One region of the Geodermatophilus sp. SYSU D00703 genome, then DNA from elsewhere that is predicted to be linked to it. Evidence: riboswitches for the same ligand, from Rfam matches in the RefSeq annotation. Region 1 holds a riboswitch; each other region holds the start of a gene.
What was found. A riboswitch is a leader RNA that binds a small molecule or an ion and turns the genes downstream of it on or off. The one in region 1 is predicted to bind cyclic di-AMP.

Region 1 (4,201 bases):
GGGCCGGATCGGGTCAGGCGGAGGTGCTCACGGTGCCTCCTGGCGGCGGACGCCTGCAGGCCCATGGCACACCCCGCGCAGGGACGCCGCCACCGCAGGCCGGCGGCCCGGCGTCCTGTCCCGACGAGGCCTCAGCCGCCGCGCGGCCGGTCGGCCACGAGCCGGACGATCGGGGCCAGCGCCCGGTCGAGCGGCACGAACCGCGAGGCCAGGTCGCGGACGACGGCGGCCGGCCGGGACGTGCGGAACACCAGCCGGCCCAGGACGCGTGAGGTGCGCTGCGCGGACTCCACGCGGGGGCGCTGCCGGGCCTCGTGGTCCCGCGGCACGGCGGGCACGGACCCCGGCGTGGCCCGCGCCAGCGACCGGCCCAGCACGTCCGCGGACTCGATCGCCATGGCGGCCCCGATGCCCGCGGTCGGGAGGAACCCGGCCGCGGCGTCACCCAGCAGGACCACCCGGCGCGAGGTCCACGTGCGGGCCCGGACGTCGGTCATCGGCCAGTAGTGGGTGCCGTGGCCGGCGGCGACCGTGCGGAGCGCGCGCTCGAGCCGGGCGTCGTCGGCCCGCAGCCGCCCGCGCACCCGGCCAACGAACTCCGCGGCTCCGCGGGCGGTGTCCCGGCGCGGGCCACCCAGGAAGACCCCGACCCGGCCCCGGACCGGGTACGTGCCGAGGAAGAACCCCCGCCCCCAGCACTCCTCGTACCGGTCCGGCGCGTCGTCCGGGTCGGTCCAGCCGACCCAGCCGCCCCAGCCGGTGTCGTACGCCCGGACCCGGCCGCCGTCCTGCTCGATCCGGGTCACGGTCGCGCCGTTGCTGACCCGTCCCCCCGCGGCGGCCGGGACCGCCAGGAGCTCGCCCCGCTCGATGCCGCGGTGGTCCCCGGAGGCCAGCAGGCTCTCGAAGGAGTACTCCCGCAGCGGCCGGCCCGCCCGGTCCCGCAGCGTGTACCGGCGGACGGGCACGCTGCGTTCGCGGTAGGTGCCCCCCACCTGCAGGTGCCGCAGCGCCGGGTCGACCAGCGGGACCAGTCCGAGCACGTGGCCCCGGTCGGCGCCGGAGGGCCGTCGTTCCGGCAGGAACGGGTGCAGCCCGGCTCCGCGGAGGCACAGCGCGAGCGTCACCCCGCCACGCCCGCGCCGACGACCAGGACCCGCAGCGGGTCCTCCCGGACGGCGGCGAGCTGCTCGGCCACGGTTCCCGGTTCGAGCGCCGGCATCCCACCTCCCGACGGACCCGGGGACTCCCTCCACGGTCCTCCCCGCGGCCGTCGGCCGGGGATCAGCCCCGGTAGTTCACGTGGACGTGGTCGAAGTGGTTGGCGGTCACGCCGCCGCGGTCGGCCATCCGCTCGAAGGAACCGTTCGGTGACTGCAGGATCCGCTGCTGCCAGATGAGGTAGTCGACGCCGAGCTCGTCCCAGTGGTCCCTGTGGTACTGGACGATGGCGTCGCCGAGGTCGGCGTCGGTGAGGACCATGTAGTCCACGGCCAGCCCGGAGGGGTGGCCGCCGGGGTCAGCCGCGCTGGCGCGGGTGCCGCCCAGCGTGATGCCGGCGGCGCCGGGCACGGTGGAGACGACGGCGTTCGCGGCGGCCTGCGCGGCCGCCTTGATGCTCCCGGCGGTGTTGGTGATGCGGGCGACCGCGCCCGGCGCGGCCGCAGCGGCTCGCGCGGGCGCCGCCTGCTCCGGTGCGGCGGCTCGCGCGGCGGCCTCGGCCTCCTGCCGGGCGGCCGCCTCGGCCTCGGCGGCGGCCCGCGCGGCGGCCTCGGCCTCGGCCTTCTGCCGGTCGAGCACGGCCTGGTCGGCGGCGGCCTGCGCCTGCTGCGCGGCGGTCTGCTCGGCCTCGCGGGAGGCGCGGCTGGCGGTGAGGTCCTCGAGCGGCTGCAGGTCCGGGGCCGGCGCCGCGTCGACCTCGACGGGGGCGGACTGCGCGGTCAGCCCGAGCTGCTCGGCGACGCTGACCGACTCCGACGCGCCGGCTTCGGCCTGCGCCGGCGGACCCGTCCCGACGAGGACGTTCGCCATGACGGCGCCGGCGACGGCCGTGCCCAGGAGGAGGGCCGGACGGCGGCGCGAGCGGAGGGTGCCACGACGGTCGGCGCGGCGGGACGTGGTGGTTCGGGGGTCCATGGGGTGGGGTGCTCCGGGTGTGCGGGCGCAGCGGAGCCCGCGGCGGGACGCGGGTGCGGCGGGGAGGGCGGTCGGGCGGGCGACGGTCCGGGGGGACCGGCCGGTGCGCGGACCACGGGGGGACGGCGGGGGTGCCGGTCGAGCGAGGTGCTCGCGTGGTGCCGCTGGCGGCGCGGTCGGGGACGGTCGCGGGCGATCAGGTGCGCGGGCGCGCCCGGTACCGGTGCGAAGGCGGGTGTCCGGCAGGGCAGCGGCACGCCATCCGGCGGCTCTCCGTTCTTCCGATGGCCGCCTACCGAGTTAGCTGACGGGTTCGGGCGGGAAGCGGCCCTACCCGCCCCGGACTCGTGCCCGGGAGCGGGATTCACCCCAGTACTGCGATGGGTCCCCGGCCCGCCCCGGAGGGCGACTCGGCGGCGACCGCTCGGCTTCCCCGGAAGGGGACGTGACGACCGCGCGGACGTACCCACCGTAACCGCCGTTATGCGTTTGTGACAATCGCGCGCCGACGATTCGTCGGGTGATGCGGGTCGCGCCTCCCCCGCTCGACGGCCCGGACGTGTAGGGGCCATGGATCCGCGCGGCGCCGCCCCGCCGGCCGCACGCTGGCGTCCTGCGACCCGGCGGCGGCCGCGCTGCTCACGCGGCGGCTGCTCGACGTCCTCGCGGCGCGGAGCCCGGCCCTAGGGTGGAGCCGTGGAGGTCTGGTTCAACCCGTCCTGCTCCAAGTGCCGCACCGCGCGCGCCCAGCTGGAGGAGGCCGGCGTCGAGTACACGCTGCGCCGCTACCTCGAGGACCCGCCGAGCGAGGCGGAGCTGCGCGCCGCGCTGGCCGCCCTCCACCTCGAGCCCTGGGACGTCACGCGGATGTCCGAGCCGCTCGCCCGCGAGCTGGGGCTGCGCGACCTGCCCCGGGACGCCGACACGTGGATCCGCCTGCTGGCCGAGCACCCCCGGCTGATCCAGCGCCCGCTCGTGCTCACCGACGACGGCCGGGCGTGGATCGCCCGCGACGGCCAGACCCTGACCGAGGTCGTCGCGGCCGGTCGGCGTCCCGGCGAGGACGCCGACCAGCGGACGGGGGGCTAGCGGGAGAGCAGCCGCCGCAGCCCGGCGACCGGCGCGCGCAGCGACCACCACGCCAGGCGCACCGGCACGCCGGCCGCGGCCCGGGTCCCGCGCACGCACAGGCGCCGCAGGTCGGCGTACGTGGCCGGGCGGGGGCCGCTCGCCGGAGCGGGCCGCGGTCCCGCGGCCGGAGCGGACTCGTCGGGGGGTGGCGTCGCCGGGACGATCAGGTCGACGGTCGTCCGCCGCCGCGGCGCCCGCAGCGACTCGAACGACGGGATGGGCGGCGGGATCGGCGCCTCGCCGTCGGGCGGCTCGATGCCCGCGGCGACCGCCTCGGCGTGCACCTCGGCCTCCGACGGGGCCGCGCGGGGGGCCTGGCCGACCGGCTCGGGGACGGCGTTCCGGATCGCGGAGATCAGGCCCGGGCCGAGCCCGTCGATCGCGGCGAGCTCGCGCCGGCTGAGCCCCGCCAGCTCCTCGGTCGTGGTCACGCCCGCGCGCAGCAGCGCGGCCACGGCCCGCCCGGGCAACCCCAGGTCGCGGATCGTCCCCGCCGGCACACCCCCCGGCGACTCGATCGGCATGCCGCCCAACCTATCGCCGCGCCCGGCCGGTGCGCTCCGCGGGCCGGGTGGTCGCGACGCTACTCGCGGGTGAAGGTGCCCAGCCCGGTGCGGTCGTAGAAGTCGAGCCGGACGGTCGCGGCCCGGTCGCCCTCCACCGTGAAGATCGCTCCGGCGAGCCCGTTGGCGTTCTCGCCGACGGTCTCGAAGGTGAACGTGTCCCCGGTGTGGTGGGTCAGGGCGAAGGTCGTGGGCAGGTCCGGCGGCCCCATCGACATGCTGAGGGCGTCCCCGGCGGCGGTCACGGTCAGCGGGCCGTAGTAGGGGTTGGCGTAGGTCCCGGCGTACGTGGTCGGTGGCCGGGCCGGCGCCGCGTCGGCGGGCGGCGGGGCCGTCCAGTCGGTCTCCGGCGCGTCGGCCGCCTCGACCTG
Region 2 (4,201 bases), on a different contig from region 1:
GCCGGTGGGCTGGTCGCGACCGCGGGCTGCTTCCTCGGCATCGGCCTGGCCGCCGGGACGACGTACCTGGCGCAGGTCGCGCTCGACCTGGTGCTGGACGCGGGCGTGGAGGTCCCGACGTACCTGCAGCGGATCGCCTATGGCTGGGGCGTGGCGGTGGCCCTCATCGCGGTCGTCGGCGTGCTCGCGTGGTCCCGCCGCGCGGCGGCGGCGCGGCGACGCCGCGCCGTCGTGGCCGCCATGTACACCCCCGACGGCGCCGACCGCCCCCGGCTCTCGGACGCCGGGCTCGAGCGGGTGGCCCGCGCCGTGTCCGCCGCCCGCCTGAAGAACGTGCTCGCGCCGGTGTTCGTCGTCGCCGCCCTCGTCGGCTGGGTCCTGTCGCTCGCCGCCGTCGCCGAGCAGGTGCGGAGCGGGTGCGACCGTGCCGCCTGCGCTCCGGGCGACCTCCCGTCCCCGTGGGGCTGGGCCAGCGCGGTCACCGCTGACGGGCCCTGGGCGCGGGGGCTCGTCGGCTTCGGCTCCGCCGTCCTGTTCCTGTTCGCCGTCGCCCTCGCCGTGCTGGGATCCCGGGCGTTCGTATCCGCGCCGGAGGGCGCCCGGTGGCGACGCAGGGTCAACGTCGTCTGGGACGTGATCGCGTTCTGGCCGCGGGCGGCGCACCCGTTCGTGCCCGCGGCGTACTCGCAGGTGGCGGTCCCGGCGCTGGTCGACCGCATCGAGTGGTTGCTCTCCGAGGAGGGGGAGGCCGACCAGGTGGTCCTGGCCGCGCACAGCCAGGGGAGCCTGGTCAGCCTGGCCGCGCTGCGCTCGATCGCTCCCGAGCTCTACCCGAGAGTCGGGCTGGTGACCTTCGGCTCCCAGTTGCGCATGCAGTTCTGCCGCGTGTTCCCCGCGCACGTGGGCCCTGGTGTGCTCCGCTGGCTCAGCGACACCTGGGGGGAGCGCTGGGTGAGCCTGTTCCGCGAGACCGACCCGATCGCCGGGCCGGTCCGGAGCTGGGACCGGACGCCCGAGACCGGCCCGCTCCGGTCACGCCGGCTCTGGGACGACGGTCCGGAGGAGGACTGGCGCGATCCCCGCACCCTGCGACGGGTCTGCGGCGGCGAGTGGCGCCTGCTGGACCCGGTCGCCTCCGACCCGGACAACCAGTCCGCGCCGGAGCCGCCGCTGTTGGCACACAGCCGCTACTGGGCCGACCCGGACTGGCCGATGGCGGTCGGCGTCGCCCGGGGCGCGGCCGCAGCTCGACGGTCGATGCCGTCGCCCGGCGCCGGCCAGGTCACGGGGGGCCAGCCCGGCCCCCCGTGACCTGCGCGGACGGTGCGGCTCAGACGACGAGCGACTGCCCCACGTAGACGAGGTTCGGATCGCTCACCCGGTCCTGGTTCCGCGCGTACAGGTCGCGCCAGCTCATCCCGTGGGCCGCGGCGATGGTGCCGAGCGTGTCCCCGGCCCGGACGACGTAGCTCCCGGCCGCCGTGCGGTGGTCCCGTGACGCCCGTTCGGGTTCGGTCGCGACGGGGGCCGCCGCCTGCGCCGACGACCCGCCGGTCAGGTACCGGCCGCAGTTCGGCCAGGCGCCGATGCCCTGGCCGTCGAGGGTGCGCTCGGCGACCACGATCTGCTGCTCCTTGCTGGCCAGGTGGGCGTTGGACGCGAACTCGTGCCCGCCGTAGGCGGCCCAGGTGCTCGCGCTGAACTGCAGGCCGCCGTAGTAGCCGTTGCCGGTGTTGATGTGCCAGTTCCCGCTGGACTCGCACTGGGCGACGCCGTCCCAGTCGTGCTCCGCGGCCGAGGCCGTGCCGGGGAGCGCGAGGGCGGACAGGGCCGCCGCACCGGTGAGGACGACGGCGCCGCGACGCAGGGCGCGTGCGGGCGTGCGGGATCGGTCGTGCTGGGGCATGGAGGATCCTCCGATCGACCGCCGGCGGGGTGAGCTGTCGGGTTCGGGCGGATCGGTTGCCCGGCCGCGGGTCGCGGCTTCACCCCGAGACGCGCAGCGCTGTTCACTGCAGCGCGCCGAGAGTGGGTCCCCCACCCCCGTCCACGGTCGTGCAGAGGTCGGACGCCGCCGGACGGGGTTGGGCGGGACGGCGCCGTGCCCGGCCGGACAGCCGGAGCACGGGCGGGACGCTAGGAGCGGACGCCCGGGTCCGCGCGCGGCGACGGGCGTTGCGCGCCGGCGTGGCGCGACAGGCCGGGCCGGGGGCAGCGCACCGCCCTCGGCCGACAACTCTCCGTCGTGAGTCCGGGAACGTCGTCGAAGGCCACCCTCCAGGGGCCCTCGGCCTGAGCCTCGTGACGTGCTGGAGCGGCCCCTCTGCAGGGTCCCGCCGCGAGCCTGCGAGTGGCGGGGGGCAGAGGGGTCCTCTCTCAGTCCCGGACGAGCAGCGCCACCGGCAGCCGCTCCAACGCCGCGCCGACCGGCAGTCCGGCGGCGTCGGAGACGAACCGGTCGCCGGTGAGCAGGTCCCGCCACGACCCGTTCGGCAGCTGCAGCGCGGTGTCGCCCCAGCCCCCGGAGGCGGCCAGCCCGACCGGCAGCCGGGTCGCCACGGTCACGACGCCGCCCCGGTCGAAGGCCACCACGTGGCCGGCCGCGGCGCCGGTGGCCTCGACCGGCTGGTAGCCGCCGAACCACCCGGGGTGCTCGCGGCGGGCGCGCAGCGTCCGGGAGACGACGAGCAGCTTCGCCGCGCCCTCGTCGTCCACCGGCGGCACCCAGCCCTCGTCGAGCCGGGCCAGCAGGCGCCGGCGCAGCCCGTAGTCCACGGGGCGGCGGTTGTCCGGGTCGACCAGCGAGAGGTCCCACAGCTCGGTGCCCTGGTAGACGTCCGGGACGCCGGGCATGGTCAGCTGCAGCAGCTTCTGCGACAGCGAGTTCGACCGGCCCGGCGGCGTGATGCGGGCCACGAAGCCCTCGAACTCAGCGCTGGTCGTGCGGTCGTCGTACGCGGCGTCCACGAGCGCGTGCAGCCGCGCCTCGAACTCCTCGTCGGGGTCGGTCCACGTGGTCGACGTCCCGGCCTCGCGCGCCGCCTTCTCCGCGTAGGCGTGCGCCCGCTCCCGGGACAGCGGCCAGGCGCCGACCAGGTTCTGCCACACCAGGTGGGCCAGCGGCCGGTCGGCGAGCCGGTGCCGGGCCAGCCAGCCGCGGACCAGTCCCGCCCACTCGGTGGGCAGCTCGGCGAGCACCGCCAGCCGCGCCCGCACGTCCTCGCTGCGCTTGGTGTCGTGCGTGGACAGCGTCGTCATCGACTGCGGCTTGCGCGCCAGCCGGCGCCCCTGCGCCTCGTGGAACTCCGCGACGGTGCTGCCGAAGCGGGCCGGGTCGCCGCCCACCTCGTTGAGCGCGACGAACCGGGCCCAGCGGTAGTAGGCGGTGTCCTCCACGCCCTTGGCCATGACTGGGCCGCTGGTCTGCTCGAAGCGGGTCGCCGCCTCGGTGCCGGCCTGGGACAGCACCGGGTGCAGCGCGTCGAGGGCGTCGGCCAGGTCGGGACGGCGGGACCGCACCGCGGCCACGGTGGCGTCGAGGTGCTCGCGGCCGTCGGGCAGGTAGGTGCGGTAGACCGGGAACGCCGCCAGCAGCTCGGCCAGGGCCTCGGTCTGCTGCTCCCGCGAGATGCCGGGCAGCTCGCCGATCACCCGCACCAGGCGGGCCACCTCCGAGCCGAGCATCCCGTCGGTGACCTCGCGCTTGCAGGCGTGCACCAGCGCGGCGTACTCCACGGCCCGGCCGGACAGCTCGGTGTCCAGCGCGGTCAGCGCAGGCTCGCCGGCCGGGTCGACCAGCACGTCGTCGACCTCGGTCAACGCGTCGTAGCCGGTCGTCCCGGCGGTCGCCCAGCTCTCCGGCAGGTCCTCACCGGGCTCGAGGATCTTCTCGACCACCGTCCACCGGTTACCGGACAGCCGGGCCAATCTCTCCAAGTACTCCCTGGGTCTGGCGAGCCCGTCGGGGTGGTCGATCCGCAGCCCGTCGACCGCGCCGGCCGCGACCATCTCCAGGACCAGCCGGTGGGTGGCGTCGAAGACCGCCGGGTCCTCGGCGCGCAGCCCGGCGAGGGTGTTGATCGCGAAGAACCGCCGGTAGTTGAGGTCGGTGTCGGCGCGCCGCCAGTCGACCAGCTCGTAGTGCTGGCGGGCGTGCACCTCCTGTGGCGTGCCCCCATCGGTGCCGGGGGCGATCGGGAAG
Region 3 (4,201 bases), on a different contig from region 1:
GCCCACCGATGAGCAGGCGGCGCGGACGCCGTCCTACCGGGGAGACCGGTCACCGCGGCCGGCCGGACCCGAGGAGGGACTCGATGCGACCGCTCGTCGTCACCACGTTCGTCACGCTGGACGGCGTCATGCAGGCCCCCGGCGGACCCGGCGAGGACCCGGAGGGCGGGTTCTCGTACGAGGGCTGGCTGGTGCCGCACTTCGACGACGACCTCGGCACCCAGATGGAGGAGTGGTTCGTCCCGGCGCAGGACTTCCTGCTCGGCCGGCGCACCTACGACATCTTCTACGCGTCCTGGCCGAAGATGCGCGACGAGAGCAGCGCGGTCTCGACCGGCCTCAACGACAAGACCAAGTACGTCGCGTCGCGGACCCTCACCGCGGTGGAGTGGGAGACCGCACGGCTGCTGGAGGGCCCCGTGCCCGCCGCCGTCCGGGCGCTCAAGGCCGAGGACGGCGGTGAGCTGCAGGTGCACGGCTCGGCCGGGCTGGTGCAGACGCTGCTGCACGAGGACCTGGTCGACGAGCTGCGGCTGGTCGTCTTCCCGGTCACCCTCGGCCAGGGCAAGCGGCTGTTCGGCGAGGGGGCGGTCCCGCGCACCTGGCGGCTGACCACGTCGAAGGCGACCGGCTCGGGCGCGCTGATCGCCACGTACCAGCGGGCCGGCGAGGTGGAGACCGGCTCGGTGGGGCCCGAGTACGAGGAGTGACACACCCGGGAAGGGCAGCGGCGCCGGATCGGTTGCTCGTGGCAACACCACGCGAGAGGTACCGCCCCATGAGCACCCCGCTGTCCATCCTCGACCTGGCGCCGATCGCCAAGGGCTCGACCGCGGCCGACAGCATCGCCGCCAGCGTCGCGCTCGCGCAGCGCGCCGAGCAGACCGGCTACCGCCGGGTCTGGTACGCCGAGCACCACAACATGCCGCAGATCGCGTCGTCGGCGACCAGCGTGCTGATCGCGCACGTCGGCGCGCACACGTCCTCCATCCGGCTCGGCGCCGGCGGCGTCATGCTGCCCAACCACGCGCCGCTGACCATCGCCGAGCAGTTCGGCACCCTCGACGCGATGTACCCGGGCCGGATCGACCTGGGCCTGGGTCGGGCCCCCGGCTCGGACCAGAGCACGATGTACGCGCTGCGCCGCGACCCCCGCTCGGCCGACCGCTTCCCGCAGGACGTCCTCGAGCTGCAGGCCTACCTGGCCGGCGACTCCCGGGTGCCCGGCGTCGACGCGATCCCCGGAAAGGGCTCGCACGTGCCGCTGTACGTGCTGGGCTCGTCGATGTTCGGGGCGACGCTGGCCGCCGCGCTCGGCCTGCCGTACGCGTTCGCGTCGCACTTCGCCCCGGCGATGCTCGAGCCCGCGGTCGCGGCCTACCGGCGAGAGTTCCAGCCGTCCGAGCAGCTCGCCGAGCCCCACGTCATCGCCGGCGTGAACGTCGTCGCGGCCGACACCCGCGCGGCGGCCGAGGAGGCCTACGCCGCCGTCCGCCGGACGCTGGCCGTCGGGCTCTTCGGCCGCGGCCGCTCGCTGACGGACGACGAGGCGCGGCTGCTGCTCGAGGGCGGTGCCGGCCTGCACGTCGACACGATGCTGACCCACACCGCCGTCGGGACCCCGGCCGAGGTGCGCGAGTACCTCCAGGGCTTCGCGAAGCAGGCCGACGCCGACGAACTGATCGTGGCGCACCAGTTCCCCGGCACGGAGGGCCGGCTGCGCTCGGTCGAGCTCACTGCCGAGGCCATGGCGACCGGCTGAGGCCATGGCGACCGGCTGAGGTCGGCCGGAGGGCCCGCGCCGCGCGGGGAGCGGGCCCTCGGTGTCTCGCGGCTCAGTACCAGCCGCTGGTCCGGGAGTGCTGCCACGCCCCACAGGCGCTGCCGTACCGCTTCCCGATGTAGATCAGCCCGGCCTTGATCTGCCGGTACGGGTCCGACGTCTTGCGGATGCCGGTCATGGCCCAGGTCGAGTCGAGGAACTGGGGGATGCCGTACGCGGAGCTCCTCGGGTTCTGGGCGTGGGGGTTCCAGCCGCTCTCCCGTTCCCAGAGCTGGTCGAGGCAGCCGAACTGGGTCCGGTTGCCACCGACCTGGCCCAGGGCGTGGTCCTTGTAGGCCTGCTTCTCGCCGGCGCTGATCCCGGCCAGGCCGTGGCTCCCCTCTGCCCGGGCGACCGACTGGGCGGCGGGGGCCAGAGCGAGGGCGAGGGTCAGGACACCGACGGCGGCGAGCCGGTGCAGGGAGCGCGGTCGGTGGGTGTGCTGGTTGTGCATGGTGCGGGTTCCTCGTGTTGTGCGGTGCCCGGCACCATCGGCGCCGGGGCGTGCGGGACCGGCCGCGGCGGTCGCCGTGTCGTCAGCTGGGCGCGCGGCACCGGCCGGACACGGGCGCCCGGCGAGGAGCCGTCGACCGACACTGCGTGCCGTGCGGCTGGTCCCTGGGGGTGGGCAGGCGGGACCGCGACGGTCCCGGACCTGGAGGGCGCGGGGGGTCGAGGCCCCGGGCGCGGTGGTTCTCCTTCTCTCCCCGGGCCGCCTACCGGGTCAGCTGACGGGTTCGGGCTGGGAGTGCCCTACCCGCTCCCGGATGATGCCCGGGAGCGGGACTCACCCCGGGTGGTGCGGGTGGGTCCCCGGCTCGCGCCCACTGCGGTGGGAGCGACTCGGCGGCGTCCGGCGCGGGCTCCCCAGGCTCGGGAGGCGACGATCGGCCGGACGCAGTCACCGTAAGAACGCCTCACACATCCCGCCACTCGACGGCCGACGATCCACTGTGGCGGCATAGTGGGTCTCGCGAGGCGCGCGTCACTGTGAGCGCCGTGACGGTCGCCGGCCGGAATGGCGACCCCTCCGTCGAGCGTCGAACTCCCCGTGGACCTGTTCTCCCCCGTGACCCTGGGCGACCTCGAGCTCGCCAACCGCGTCGTGATGGCCCCGCTCACCCGCATGCGCTCCGGCGCCTCCGGCGTCCCCGGCGACCTCGTCGTCGAGCACTACCGGCAGCGTGCCGGCGTCGGGCTGATCGTCACCGAGGGCACCTACCCCAGCCCCGAGTCGCAGGCGTTCGTCGGCCAGCCCGGCATCGTCACCGACGAGCAGGTCGAGGGCTGGCGCCGCGTCGCCGAGGCCGTGCACGCCCGCGGCGGCCGGATCGTCATGCAGGTCATGCACGGCGGCCGGGTCACCCACCCCGACGTCAACGGCGGCCGCCGCGTCGTGGCGCCCAGCGCCATCGCCATCGACGGCGAGGGGCACACGGAGAAGGGCAAGCAGCCCTACCCGGTGCCGCACGCGCTCACCGTGGCCGAGGCCCGCGACGTCGTGCAGGACTTCGTCTCCGCCGCCCGCCGCGCGATCGAGGCCGGCCTCGACGGCGTGGAGATCCACGGCGCCAACGGCTACCTGCTGCACGAGTTCCTCTCCCCGGCGTCCAACCGGCGGACCGACGAGTACGGCGGGTCCCCCGAGAACCGGGCGCGCTTCGTCGTCCAGGTGGTGACGGCGGTGGCCGCGGCGATCGGCGCCGGCCGGGTCGGCCTGCGGATCTCGCCCGAGCACGACATCCAGGACGCCCTCGAGACCGACCGGGACGACGTCCGCGCGACCTACGGCGCGCTGCTCGACCAGCTCGCCCCGCTGGGCCTGGCCTACCTGTCGGTGCTGCACCGCGAGCCGGCCGGGGAGCTGGTGCAGGAGCTGCGCCGGCGATTCGGCGGCCCGCTGATCGCCAACAGCGGCTTCGGCGCCGTCACCACGCGCGAGGAGGCGGTGCAGCTGATCGAGGCCGCCCACGCCGACGCGGTCGCCGTGGGCCGTCCGGTCATCGCCAACCCCGACCTGGTGCAGCGCTGGGCCGGCGAGCACCCGGAGAACGAGATCCGGTCGCACCTGTTCTACGCGGCCGGCCCCGAGGGCTACACCGACTACCCGCCCCTGCAGGACCGCCGGGCGAGCTGACGCCCTGTGCACCCAGCGCGGTCCGGCGCCGTCCGGGACCGCGCTGGGTGCACACCACGCTCTCGGACCGGGTACGGGAGCCGCGTGGACCTCGACGACGTCGTGCCGGCCGCCGACCACGTCACCCGCCAGGCCCAGTGGATCGACGCCCCGCCGACGGCGGTGTGGGCGGAGCTGCACCGGGTGCGGATGTCCCGGCTGCCGGTGACCACGGTGCTCAGCGCCGCCCGCTTCCTGCCGGT
Region 4 (4,201 bases), on a different contig from region 1:
CGACGAGGACGGCGGCCACGCGCGGCAGCCCCGCCGTCACAAGGGCGGCGCCGGCGACCCCGAAGACCACGACCTTCGTCAGGACGGCGAGGGCCGCTACCTGCACCACGGCCTGCGGGGCGGCGAACAGGCCCCACAGGACCGCCGCCGCGAGGGGGACCCCGAGGGCCAGGAGCCACCGCGTCGCCGTCGTCCCGCCGGTGCTCCACCCCCACAGGCCGAGGGCGACGAGCGCGCCGAGCTCGGTGGCGAACGCGACGCCCGCCCAGGTCCACTGCCACGCCAGCGCCATCGCCGGCCTCCCTCTTGTGATCGATGCTCTCTCCTGAGAGCAGTGTTCACGCTATGGGACGGTGGGTCAAGACGCGACGGAGCCCCCGGACGCGCGAGGCGTCCGGGGGCTCCGGTCGGCCCCGTCCTGAGGCGTGCCGCGAGCCTGCGAGGGGTCGGGCGGCCCCGTCCAGGGCCCCGCCGCGAGCCTGCGAGGGGTCGGGCGGCCCCGTCCAGGGCCCCGCCGCGAGCCTGCGAGCGGTGGGGAGGACGGAGTCCTTCTCGGGGTCCTTCTCGGGGTCCTTCTCGGGGTCCTTCTCGGGTCCTTCTGTCAGCCGACGATGCGGTTGAACTTCGGGGTGGCGCCCATGACGTCGACGCTGGCGACCTTGACGACGTCGCCGGACGTCGGCGCGTGCACCATCTGGCCGTTGCCGAGGTAGATGCCGATGTGGCTCACCGGGCTGTAGAAGGCGACCAGGTCACCGGGGCGGGCCTCGGCGCGGGAGACCTGCTGCCCCATCTGCGACTGCATCCGGCTGGAGTGCGGCAGGCTGATCCCCGCCGCGCGGAAGGCGTACTGCACCAGGCCGGAGCAGTCGTAGGAGCCGGGGCCCGAGGCCGCCCAGACGTAGGGTTTGCCGCGCTGGGCCATGGCCGTGTCGATCACCGCCTGGAGCGAGCCGCTGCCGGCGACGACGGGCGCCCCGCCCGTGGGCGCCGCCTCGCGCTCGCCGCGGCTGGCCCGCTCCTCGTCGCCGTGCGCGGAGGCCGCGGCCTCCAGGGCGGCCCGCCGCTCGTCGGCACTCAGCCGCGCGTAGTCGGCCTGGTACTCGGCGATCTGCGCCTGGAGGCCGGCCTGCTGCTCAGCAACGGCGTCGTACGCCTCCTGCGCCTCGGCGGCCACCCGGTCGGCCTCGGCCTGGGCCTGGGCGGCGGTCTCCCCGGCGGTGACGGCCTGGTCGAGCACCTCGCCCTGGTGACCGGCGACGGTCTGCAGCAGCGTCACCCGGTTGACGAACTCCTCGGCCGAGCCGCTGGTCATCAGGGCCTGCAGCGACCCCATGCTCTCGCCGGTGAAGGCGCTCCGGGCGATGCCGCTCACCTGCTGCTGCGCGGCGGTGGCCACGGCCTGCGCCTCGGTGACCTGCGCTGCCGCGGCCTCGGCGGCCGCCTGCTGCGCGGCGAGGGCCTCCCGCGCCTCGTTGAACTGCTCGGTGACGACCTCGAGGTCGTGCCCGCGGGCGGCGACCAGGGCCGCGGCCTCCGAGGCGGTGGCCGGCTCCTCCGCCCCGGCGGCGTTGGGGACGAAGGCGACGCCGACGGCGGCGGCGAGGACGAGGGCAGCGCGCCGAGCGGCGCGGGCGGACGCCATGGTCTGGCGGCTCTCCGTTCTTCCACGAGCCGCCTACCGAGTTAGCTGACGGGTTCGGACGGGAAGGCGCCCGGCGCGCCCGGCCGGAGCCGTGCGTGCTTCACCCCAGTGCTGCGGTGGGTCCCCGGCCCGGGTCTGGCGACCCGGCTCGGCGGCGCCCGCGGGGTGTCACCCATTTCGGTAACGGAACGCCCCGACGGACACACACACCGTAAGGGCCGTGACGCTCCGGTGACAATTACCGAGTTGTGATTTCGTGGACTCTCACCTCGACCCCGCTGGTCGCCGTTACCCCTGGGACGCGCGGGGCCGGTGGTGCGCCGACGGGGCGACGGGGTATGTGCGTCTCATGGACCTCAAGCGACCCCTGGTGGTGCTCGCCCTCGTCGGGGCGCTCGCCGGGTGCAGCAGCAGCAACAACTCCAACACCGACGTCGACCGCGGCACGACCGACTGCGGTGCCGCCGAGGCCGGCAGCGACCGGGCCGACTGCTCGGACAGCGAGAACGCCCCGACGCAGGGCGGCTGACCCGCCGGCCCACGCGCTACGGTCCGCCGGGTGAGCGCACGCAGCAGGTACGACGCCGTCGTCGTGGGGGCCGGGCACAACGGCCTGGTGGCCGCCGCCTACCTCGCCCGCGCCGGCTGGTCGGTGCTGGTCCTCGAGCGGCTCGAGCAGGTCGGCGGCGCCGCGGTGAGCCGGCAGGTCTTCGCGGGGGTCGACGTCCGGCTGTCGGCGTACTCGTACCTGGTCAGCCTGCTGCCCGACCGCATCGTCGCCGACCTCGGCCTGGAGGTGACCCTGGCCGACCGCGCGGTGGCGTCCTACACCGCCGTCCCCGGGCACACCGGGCTGCTGGTCGAGCGGGACGAGGGCCCGGCCACCGCCGCGTCGTTCCGGGACCTCACCGGGTCCGACGACGAGCTGGCCGGCTGGCGGCGCTTCTACGGCCGGCTGGCCGACCTCGCCGAGGACCTCGCCCCGACGCTGACCGAGCCGCTGGTCTCCCCCGCCCAGCTGGCGGGGCGGCTGCGCGACCCGCAGCTGTGGCAGGACCTCCTCGAGCGGCCGCTGGCCGACGTGGTGGCCGACGAGCTGGCCCACGACGTCGTCCGCGGGGTCGCGCTGACCGACGGGCTGATCGGCACCTTCGCCGACATGCACGCCGCCGACGGCCTGGCCGGTCGCTGCTTCCTGTACCACCTGGTCGGCAACGGCACCGGCCGGTGGCGGGTGCCCGTCGGCGGGATGGGCGCGGTCACCGGGGCCATGGCCGCCGCCGCGCGCAGCGCCGGCGCGGAGCTGCTCACCCGGGCGACGGTCACCGCGCTCGAGCCCCGGCCCGACGGCGCGACCGTGCACTGGACCGACGACGAGGGCGGCGAGCACGCCGTCGACGCGAGCTGGGTCGTCTCGGGGGCGGCACCGGCCGTCCTCGACCGGCTGTTCGGCGTCGCGCCGCGGACCACCCCGGACGGCGCCCAGCTCAAGGTCAACATGGTGCTGGCCCGGCTGCCGCGGCTGCGGTCGGGCGTGGACCCGGCCGTGGCCTTCGCCGGCACGTTCCACGTCGACGAGGCCGCCTCGCAGCTCGACGCGGCCCACGCGCAGGCCGCCGCCGGCCGGCTGCCCGACGTCATCCCGTTCGAGGTCTACTGCCACTCGCTGTCGGACCCGTCGATCCTCGGGCCGGCGGAACGGGCGGCCGGCTACCAGACGCTCACCCTGTTCGGCCTGCACACGCCGGCCGCGCTCTTCCGGGAGGACCCCGTCGGCACTCGCCGGGAGGCCGTGCGGCGGGTGGTCGCCCAGCTCGACGCGCACCTGGAGGAGCCGCTGCTGGACTGCCTGGCCCCGGACGCCACGGGAGAACCCTGCCTGCAGGCCGCCTCGCCGCTGGACGTGGAGGAGTCGCTGGCGATGCCGGGCGGGCACATCTTCCACGGCGACCTGTGCTGGCCGGTCGCCGAGACGGACGCGGAGGTGGGCACCTGGGGTGTGGCGACGGCCCACCCGCGGGTGGTCGCGGCCTCCTCCGGCGGGACGGTGCGCGGCGGGGCCGTGAGCGGCCTGGGCGGCTACGCGGCGGCCCGCGCGCTGCTCGACCGCCGCTGAAGGAGGCCCCCGATCGGGCGGGATCGGCCCACACCTGGTGGCATGGGCCGGTGGACCTGCGCCGGGAGACCCGTGCCCTGATCCGCGGGGCCGGACGGCGGCTGCACGGCCGGGACCTCGCGCTGATCGCCGCCGGGCTGACGTTCTACGCCGGCATCGCGGTGGTGCCGTTGCTATTGGTCGCCGTCCGCCTGACCGCGCTGGTCACCTCCGCGGACACCGTCACCGACCTCGCCGCACGGCTGGCCGGGCTGCTCCCGTCGCAGCTGGGCGCCCCCGAGGCGCTGCGCGCGCTGGCGCGGGCCGGCGTGGGGATGGGGCTGCTCGACGTCGTCCTGGCCCTGCTGCCGCTGTCGCTCTACGGCGAGGGGCTGCGGCGGGCGCTGCTGCGCTTCACGCCGCGCCGGGACACCCTGACCGGCTGGCGCGGCCGGCTGCTG

Region 2: it holds a riboswitch for cyclic di-AMP, as region 1 does, so the genes downstream of both, ACI782_RS15835 (LysM peptidoglycan-binding domain-containing protein) here and ACI782_RS23650 (hypothetical protein) in region 1, are expected to answer to the same signal.
Region 3: it holds a riboswitch for cyclic di-AMP, as region 1 does, so the genes downstream of both, ACI782_RS03655 (aggregation-promoting factor C-terminal-like domain-containing protein) here and ACI782_RS23650 (hypothetical protein) in region 1, are expected to answer to the same signal.
Region 4: it holds a riboswitch for cyclic di-AMP, as region 1 does, so the genes downstream of both, ACI782_RS13695 (C40 family peptidase) here and ACI782_RS23650 (hypothetical protein) in region 1, are expected to answer to the same signal.

What each region holds. Positions count from the first base shown of each region.
Region 1 is NZ_JBJGYU010000042.1:18,387-22,587, forward strand. It holds gene ACI782_RS23645 (FAD-dependent oxidoreductase) at 132-1,127, opposite strand; gene ACI782_RS23650 (hypothetical protein) at 1,285-2,136, opposite strand; cyclic di-AMP (ydaO/yuaA leader) riboswitch at 2,411-2,562, opposite strand; gene ACI782_RS23655 (ArsC/Spx/MgsR family protein) at 2,833-3,225, shown strand; gene ACI782_RS23660 (DNA-directed RNA polymerase subunit alpha C-terminal domain-containing protein) at 3,222-3,791, opposite strand; gene ACI782_RS23665 (serine hydrolase) at 3,851-4,201, opposite strand, start outside.
Region 2 is NZ_JBJGYU010000016.1:26,375-30,575, reverse strand. It holds gene ACI782_RS15840 (hypothetical protein) at 1-1,311, shown strand, start outside; gene ACI782_RS15835 (LysM peptidoglycan-binding domain-containing protein) at 1,331-1,906, opposite strand; cyclic di-AMP (ydaO/yuaA leader) riboswitch at 1,910-2,070, opposite strand; gene treY (malto-oligosyltrehalose synthase) at 2,377-4,201, opposite strand, start outside.
Region 3 is NZ_JBJGYU010000002.1:30,642-34,842, reverse strand. It holds gene ACI782_RS03665 (dihydrofolate reductase family protein) at 84-710, shown strand; gene ACI782_RS03660 (LLM class flavin-dependent oxidoreductase) at 779-1,762, shown strand; gene ACI782_RS03655 (aggregation-promoting factor C-terminal-like domain-containing protein) at 1,836-2,276, opposite strand; cyclic di-AMP (ydaO/yuaA leader) riboswitch at 2,521-2,681, opposite strand; gene ACI782_RS03650 (alkene reductase) at 2,874-3,959, shown strand; gene ACI782_RS03645 (hypothetical protein) at 4,044-4,201, shown strand, end outside.
Region 4 is NZ_JBJGYU010000012.1:71,927-76,127, reverse strand. It holds gene ACI782_RS13700 (YrdB family protein) at 1-292, opposite strand, end outside; gene ACI782_RS13695 (C40 family peptidase) at 602-1,645, opposite strand; cyclic di-AMP (ydaO/yuaA leader) riboswitch at 1,661-1,796, opposite strand; gene ACI782_RS13690 (hypothetical protein) at 1,995-2,174, shown strand; gene ACI782_RS13685 (phytoene desaturase family protein) at 2,205-3,761, shown strand; partial or broken gene ACI782_RS13680 (YhjD/YihY/BrkB family envelope integrity protein) at 3,812-4,201, shown strand, end outside.